2 regions of the Thalassospira xiamenensis M-5 genome follow, and region 2 is predicted to be linked to the other one. Evidence: riboswitches for the same ligand, from Rfam matches in the RefSeq annotation. Region 2 holds a riboswitch; the other holds the start of a gene.
What was found. Region 2 has a riboswitch for cobalamin ahead of TH3_RS18360 (methylmalonyl-CoA mutase family protein). Riboswitches for the same ligand answer to the same signal wherever they lie in the genome.
Positions count from the first base shown of each region.

Region 1: another riboswitch for cobalamin. It lies ahead of TH3_RS05600 (CbtB domain-containing protein); the one in region 2 lies ahead of TH3_RS18360 (methylmalonyl-CoA mutase family protein).

Region 1 is NZ_CP004388.1:1,205,858-1,210,040, forward strand. It holds gene TH3_RS05585 (hypothetical protein) at 138-410, opposite strand; gene TH3_RS05590 (hypothetical protein) at 526-789, opposite strand; gene TH3_RS05595 (ArsR/SmtB family transcription factor) at 923-1,387, shown strand; cobalamin riboswitch at 1,508-1,720, shown strand; gene TH3_RS05600 (CbtB domain-containing protein) at 1,753-1,926, shown strand; gene TH3_RS05605 (CbtA family protein) at 1,930-2,613, shown strand; gene TH3_RS05610 (hypothetical protein) at 2,687-3,211, shown strand; gene TH3_RS05615 (DUF1636 family protein) at 3,212-3,583, opposite strand; gene TH3_RS05620 (heavy metal translocating P-type ATPase) at 3,783-4,183, shown strand, end outside.
Region 2 is NZ_CP004388.1:3,950,808-3,954,990, reverse strand. It holds gene scpA (methylmalonyl-CoA mutase) at 1-310, opposite strand, end outside; gene TH3_RS18360 (methylmalonyl-CoA mutase family protein) at 313-2,376, opposite strand; cobalamin riboswitch at 2,469-2,635, opposite strand; gene TH3_RS18350 (response regulator) at 2,902-3,324, shown strand; gene phhA (phenylalanine 4-monooxygenase) at 3,451-4,183, opposite strand, start outside.

The DNA of each region.
Region 1 (4,183 bases), 1.8 Mb from region 2:
GGCCAAAATTCAGACAAAAAAAATGCAGCCGGGGCGGTTGAAACACCCGGCTGCAGAAGGAATGGCGGGGAGGGGAGGAAAACCCGCCAGGGAAGAGAGGGAGACGAAAAAGTCTGGCTGCTTCCAGCGCGGCGTCGTTAATGCCGTTTGGAAGAGATCATCGCGTCCCACGCACCTTGCAAACGTTGTTTGGCTTCACGAAAACGCTGCAGGGATTCTTGCGGGATATCACCGCTATGATCCTTGATCTCGCTCCAGGCGGCATCCATGTCATCCCACGCCTGAACAACCTCGCTTGGCAATTGTTCAAGCCCGGCTTCGGATTCCTTGCAATGGGCTGTAAGGCCGAATTCCCAATCCTTGAATTCCTGATGGAGCTTGGCGTGCTCCGGAAGGGGACGGGCTGTCATGGGAGCCTCCTTTTGCTTTTCCAGACAATTTCAATCTGGCGCGTAATCATGTCATCGATTTGCAATGAAAAGGCGATTTTGGGGCATTCTCTATAAAGGGCATAAAACCGGCAATTTACCTGCCAATCATATCGTTCCATGCTTTTTCAAGATTTGCGGTCGCCTTGTGGAACTGCTCTGCGGTGGCGTTGCTTGCGGCATCGCCTTCGGCCTTAAGCTTTTCCCACGCCTCATTCATCTCGTTATAGGGGCCGGTTACCTCTTTGGGCAGATTTCCGACCTGCATGTCGTTTTTCGCGCAGTAACCGGCAACATTCCGTTCCCAGCTGTCGTGGGACTGGCGCAGATTAAAAATGTCGAGTGCTGTTTGCTCTTGCATCGGTGTGTCTCCTTGTTCTGGTGGGCACTTTCGATGATGTGTCATACCTGTAACGTTCCCTGCGTGGCGGAGTTCCATGCACGCAAACATCAAGTCCCCTTGCCAAGCGATGCAGGGCGTGGAAAATAGGGGCATGTTACAAAGCAAAGCAAAATCACGTAAAGTCGAAGTCACACCGGCCCGCCCGGTCGTGGTCAGCGCCAATAATGATGGTGACGGTTGTCAGGAATGCGATACCGCCGCACGTCTTGGCCTTTCCACCGAACAGGGGGAAGCCGTAACGCGTGATGCGTCGCGCGCCACCGGTCATAACCTGTCGCTGCCCGATATCGAGGCAGCAGCGAAAATCTTTGCGCTTTTGGGGGATGCCGGGCGGTTGCAGCTTGTTTTGCGCTGCATGGAAAAACCGCAAACCGTTGGCGAACTGGCCGAGGCATCGGGCATGTCGCAGTCGCTTACCAGCCATCATCTGCGTCAGTTGCGCGATCAGCGCATTCTGGCCTCCGAGCGCAACGGGCGTCATATCTTCTATCAGATTGATGACGAACATATTTCCTGTGTTGTTCGAGATGTCTTTGCCCACGTCACACACGACTAAGCCACCCCCGCACTGATCTTTGCGGGCATTCCAGTCGCAGATCGACAATCGGGCGAATATGTTCGGCAAATGATCACCCGGCCTGCGTGGTTTTCACATTGCACTTGCGCAAAATTACCGTCATAAACGAATGGCTTGGTTTTTCCCGCTCTGCTCGGGGTTGGGAAACGAAGAGGGAATTTGGAAAGCCGTCTGTTTGACGGTCAAAGCCAAAGCCGCCCCCGCGACTGTATGCGACGAGTGCCCGCCATCATACCACTTGCGAAAGCAGGGAAGGTCGGCGACGCATGAAGACCCGCAAGCCAGGAGACCTGCCAGGCATGGACCCGAACCGACTGTCGGGTGTGACAGCAAAGGAGATTTCTATGACCACGCAGACCGCGGCATTTGCCGTTTCGAAAAAATCCGTTCTTCTGCCGATCCTTGCCTGTGCCGTTTTCGGCATGGCGATTGTCTTTGTGACCGGCCACGTTCAGGCGGACCTGCTTCATGACGCGGCACACGATGTGCGCCACGCGACCGGCTTTCCCTGCCACTAAGTCATGTTCACACGCATAGTAACCAGCGCGTTGTTCGCTGGTGCTGCAGCGGGGCTTATTGCGGCCCTGCTACAGCTGTATTTTGTGCAGCCCGTTTTGCTGCATGCGGAGCTGTATGAAACCGGTGCCCTTGTGCATTTCGGCGGTGACGCGGTTAGCGCGCATCAGGATGTCGGCGGGATTGATCCGCTGCGTGACGGGCTAAGCATCCTGTTCACCATGCTGGTCTATACCGGCTATGCACTGATCCTGATCGCGGCCATGGCCTTTGCCGAAAATCGTGGTCATGTGGTGACGGCGCGCAATGGCATCATCTGGGGCATTGCAGGGTTTGTCATCGTGCATTTCGCACCGGGCTTCACCTTGGCGCCAGAGGTGCCCGGTGTTGCTGCGGCCGATGTCTATGAACGGCAAATCTGGTGGTTTGCGACGGTGGCAACCGCGGCACTTGCGGTTTGGCTGATCGCCTTTGGCCGGAACTGGCTGGCGTGGGGGGCGGCGGTTATTCTGCTTCTGGCGCCCCATGTTATCGGTGCACCGGAACCCGATCAGTTCAGCGGTCCCGTGCCGACCGAACTCGGGGCGCTGTTTGCTGCGCGTGCCTTTGGCATCGGGGCTGTGGCCTGGGTGTTGACCGGGCTGTTTGCCGGGCATTTCTGGCGGCGTGAAGCCGACCGGGAAGCGTAAAACGCAATCACATTGATCAGGCGCGGTATATTCCGCGCCTGTTTTCTTTCATTGATTTGTCTGGATAAATGAAATGCCACGTTCACTTGCTCTTTTCGGGATCGGGCTTGTTTTTGGCGGCGGGATTGGCTTTCTGGTGGCGGCGGGCAATGGCATCATCCTTGATGGTCATGACCATTCCGATCCGCGCGCGCATGGGGAAAGTGCCCATGGTGATACGCATGACACGATGAATGTCAACGGTGCTCATGCCAGCCATGATGCCGTCATTTCACTGCCCGATGCCGTTGATGCGCCAAGGCTTGATGTTGCCATTGCGCCCGATCCGGTCAGTGGCTGGAACCTGCATCTCTTGGTGCAGAATTTCCGTTTTGCCCCCGAACATGCCAGCAGTCCCCATATCCCGGGCGAGGGGCATGCTCATGTCTATGTTAACGGCACCAAGATCGCCCGCCTGTATGGCCCGTGGCTTCATATCGCAGACCTTCCAGCGGGCGATAATGAGGTTATCGTGACCCTTACGGCCAATGACCATAGCCAGCTTGCCGTTGGCGATAAGCCACTGCGTCAGGTCATGACTGTTTCGGTTGCGCCATAATCACAGGGCCGGGATACGGGCCTTAAGGCAAAATCGAAGACGTCCGCAGCCGCGTGCGTCTTCGATCCATCCATCCGGGGCGTTCAGATATTCCCGGCAGGTGGCAATGATATCGTCAATATCACGATGTGCCGATAATCCGGCAAAAAGATAACTTGCCCGCCCGGTTCCCTGAAGTGCAACCGATGTCGGGTCGCTGCATGATCCCATGCAGTCAACCTGCGTGATTTCAAACGTTTCGGGCAATTCCGCCTGATCAAGTGCCGTGCCTAACTGCCGCACAAAACCATCCGCATCGACAAAATCCATCTTTGGGTCCGGATCAGCATCAGGTGCTGGTTGGCAGGTTTTGCAAATGACAATACGAGGCATGCGGCGGTTGGCCTTGGTTCTTAAATCGGGTGGTCACTATGGTCGCAGTGCCGGCGTAATTCATCAACTTTTTCGGGGCGTCTGGCATTGTGTGTGATAATATTCAAATCATGGTTTGAATGTTCTTGACTCGCTAACATATGAATTGTTATTTGAATATAATGCATGAATATAAATTTGAATGTTGGCGAGGTCCAGAATGTCCGTCATCGTAAAATGGGATCAGTTCCCGGCCATTGGAAATTGTGAAAGCTGCAAGTCATCGCTGATTGCGTCGCTCAACGTTGCTGTGCCCGGGCAAAGCTTTGTTGCCGCCGCCGATGGCTTGCACGCGCAATCCGAACTGAGTGTCGAGGACCAGGGCACTGTTGATGATGTGCTGGCCCGTCATCGTGACGGCATTTCGCATCACCAGTGGGCCGTATCGGGCATGGATTGCGGGTCCTGTGTGGCGAAAATCGAAACCGCGCTTACCAAACGTGATGGCGTGCAATGTGTAGATGTGTCGATGATGCGTGAAACGGTGACGCTGGGCCTTCGCAATGATAGTGCCGAAACGCGTTCCGATATCAGCACCATGCTGACCAAATTGGGTTATCC
Region 2 (4,183 bases):
GGCCCTTTTGGCCGGCGGCGAGGTTTCGGCGATAAAATGCGTTGGATTCTTCGGCGGTCGAAAAACCGGCATATTGCCGGATCGTCCAGGGTTGCTGGACATACATGGTCGGATAGGGACCGCGCAGGAAGGGCGGCATGCCCGGCATGGTGTTGAGATGATCAAGTCCCACCAGATCATCCGCGCCAAACACCGCTTTGACATCGATGCCTTCGGGCGTGGTCCAGGGCGCTGTATTGACCGGGCTGGTCGGGCCGGAAGTAGCACGATCAAACAGCGGCAGATTGGAAAAGTCCGGAATCCGGGTCATGGTTATTTTACCCCCAGATGTGAAAGGGCCGTCTCGCAGATCGCAAGAACATCCGCCCCGATAAAAATGAAATCATCAATACCCGCCGCCTCGTAATCGGCCCTCGCATCGCCGGGATGCCCGGCAAGGTAAATGCGGGTCGCCCCGGCCTGTTTAAGGGCCTTGGCGGCATCGGCGGCCATTTCGGCATATTGCGGGTCCGATCCGCAAATGACTGCGATCCTGGCACCACTTTCAACAAATGCCTTGGCGGCATCGCTGGCATCGGCAAAGCCGTTATTGGTAATCGCCTCGATCCCGCCAGCTTCGAAGAAGTTTCGGGCAAACATGGCGCGCGCGGTATGTTTGGCAACCGGGCCCAGATTGGCCAGAAAGATTTGCGGAAATTTGCCGGTTGATGCCTTGTGGCCATCCGCACGATCCCGCAGGGTTTCGAAACTTTCCGAAAGACGATGGGTTGGCAGCGGATCGATATGTGTGCCCGCGGCCTTGCCATAAAGGGCTTCATACATCTGTGCGATGGTTGCACCGGATTTGGCCGCCGTGATCAGATCCTCAAGGCTGATGCCGATTGCATCCTTAAACCCGGTCTGGCGGGCTTTGGCTTCCTTGCGAATTGTCGTCAGGTCTGGCGCATCGCAGGTGACTTTGGCCTCTGTGATGTTGGGGAATTCCGACACGCCGGTCAGCGGATCGCGCCGGGTGGCAGCGCGGCTTTCGCGGGCCTGCCAGATTTCCGAAATCTCCTTTTGCAGGGACCCGTCGGCAAGGGCCTTGATAATGCCGCCCTTGGCTTCAAGTGACTGGAACCGGCCCCAGGTATTGGATGCCAGTTCGCGGGTCAGGTTTTCGATGAACCATGAACCGCCCGCCGGGTCGATCACACGATGAACGTTGCTTTCTTCCTGAAGGATCAGTTGGGTGTTGCGCGCAATGCGGCGCGCAAAGCCATCAGACAGGCCGATCAGATGATCATAGGGCAGGCAGATAACGCTATCGGCACCGCCCAGACCGGCGCTCAGGCTGGTGACGGTGGTGCGCAGCATATTGACCCACGGATCAACCTTCGACAGCGACATTTCGGCCGATACCGCATTGATCGTGATAGTGGCATCATCGACACCCGATGCCGAAAGAACCCGGCTCCACATCAGGCGAAGCGCACGAAGCTTGGCAATCCCGGCAAAGAAATCGGTGCCAACCGCCACATTGAACGCAATCGCGCCTGCCGCCTGATCAATCACCATACCGGTATCGGTCAGCGCGCGAAGGTAGGTCACACCACCTGCCAGCAGGCAGGCGAGTTCCTGCCCATCGGTTGCACCGGCATTGTAAAACGGCGCGCCATTTACCGTGATGGCGGTGGCATGCGGGAAACGGTCGATCAGATCAGCGGCAATATCGGTGGCCTGTTTGATCGCATCATCGACTGAAACCGGAAGGCACCCTGTTGCGGCCAAGGTGCCAATCGGATCGATGTTGAAGGCCGGTGCGGCGTCGCTTGCAAAATCGTCATCCGCGTCGGCGCTGTTTTGCCCATCCTTTTCAAGGCGCGCGGCCAAAAGGGCGGCGGCCGGGATTGCGGCGGCACCGGCATCAAGTGCAACGGTCGCAAGGTTGGTATAGACATCGTCAAGTGTGGCATCGAGATCGGCAAGGCAGTGAATGGCAATGCCGTCAATGCCAGCATCGCCCGATGTGATATCCGCGCCCGTGCGTGCGGCGGCATCCAGACGTAGCAGGACCGACGTTGCGCCGTTTTCCAGATCATCGAGAATCGCGGCATTGACCGATTTGGGATCGGGATGGGCATGAAGCTGGCGGATGTCCCAGCCGCTGGCGGCGTCCTTGGCATCGACCGCGGCACACAGGACCTGATGGATCAGGCGGGTTGCGTCGTCCTGATCGTCGTTGGTGTAAAGCGGCTGCATCGCGAAACCGTCAAGCATCCTTGTGACCAGTTTCTTGTCAAAGGATGCGCCTTTCAGGCCGGATTCCGCCAGTTGACGCCAGCTTGCATAATCGGCGGCTGGAAACTCTGAGGCCAGCTTTAACGGGTCTGTCATGCTCTCTCCCGGTCGCGGTCGGATCTTTCGGATCTGGGCCGATATCTATTTTACAACGGATTCCCTCCGCCCGGTACACCCCGCCCGGTCCGGCAGAAACAAGAGCCATCTTTCGGTATCTGGCTTATGCGCCGCCAAAAACGGCGCATTTACAGTTGCGAGGGCAGCTTCGGCCTTGATCGCGGACATGCGCCGGACCGCACCGAATTCCCGAAAGAATGTTTCATATCGCATCTGCGACATGGCGGTGTTTATAGCACCCGCCCATAATTACGTAAATAGGCATGGAAATACCTATTTAGGTCAATGTCGCGGTCATCCATCAGCATTCCGTAACGTTATCCTTCTGAAAAATGGTTGTTTTCTGCCAAGGACGAGATTGATGAACGGATATTAATGGCGTGCCGCTGCCATTATACTTTGGCCGGATTGTGATGGTTTCTGGGAAAAATTGCGGGGTTTAACCAATTTGACATTTTCGTCTGCCAGATTGGCGCTGTCCCAAATCTCGGAGTATTGCCATCCATGAATGCGCTTAGCGCCGTGCCGCCCCGACCAATGAATGACGGTCTGGTGGTGTTTGCCGACGACAGCCCCAGCGCCAAGGCGGCTCTTGAAACCGTTTTGCGCCGTGCCGGCTATGACGTGGCAGGGTTTGATTGTGCCGACGATCTGATCGACCAGCTGGACGGTCTTTATCCGCGGGCGATCATTCTGGATCTTGAAATGCCCGGGATGAGCGGGTTTGAAGCCTTTTGCGAGATTCGCCGCCGCTATCCGAACGCGGTTGAAGTGCCGGTTCTGTTCTTCTCGGCCCATTATGATGCCGATACGCGGGCCCAGGCCGATGCCCTTGGCGCGGCGGACTTTATCAGCAAGGACGCCAGCCCGATGGTGGTGATCGAGCAGCTTAACCGGGCGCTTGATAAATCCATGAGCCATTGCTGAGCTGTTTTTGGTAATCGCCTGCATTTTTCATTTTCAGTGAATAATCAAAAAGTCGGGTCTTTTGGCAAAAAATGCCGTTGGACCCGATTTTTCGTATTCCTCATATCATACTATTTAAATGCCATCTCAGGCGTGGCGAAGCTGCGCCGGATCACCTGATGGCATGGTGATCGTGTGGTTTTCGTCCCCGTGGACATGATAAAGCTGATCACCGGCAAGTGTGACCGACGGATCAATGGTCGGACGTTGGGCAAGGCGGTCATAGAGTGCCGCAAAATCGGCATCCATCGCATCGAAAAGCTGCTGATAGTCGGTCAGCACGAAATAGGTTTTCTGGAAATCGTCAATCGCATAGTCGGTTGCCATCACCCGTTCGAGGTCAAACGCCACCCGGTTGGGGGTTGGATCGGTGACGGAATAGATGGTTTCCGTTTGCGATGACAGCATGCCCGCCCCATAGGCGCGCAATCCATGGTCGGTCATGATCAGGCCGAACTCGACCATGTACCAGTACATCCGGGCGAGTTTCTTGAGCCCGCCTTTGGCAATGGCTTCGGGGCCCTTGGCACCATAGGCCGCCAGATAATCGGCAAAGACCGGGGCATAAAGCATCGGCACATGACCAAAGAAGTCATGGAAGATGTCGGGTTCGACGAGATAGTCGATCTCCTCCGGCTTGCGCAGCCAGACGGTCACCGGAAAACGCCGGTTGGCGAGATGATCGAAAAACACATCATCGGGCACCAGCCCCGGCACCGCGACAAGGTGCCAGCCAGTGGCGGCATGGAGCTTCTCACTGACCCGGCCGAAATGCGGAATGCCATCGGCGGCATCAAGTTTTTCAAGATTGCGGATATAG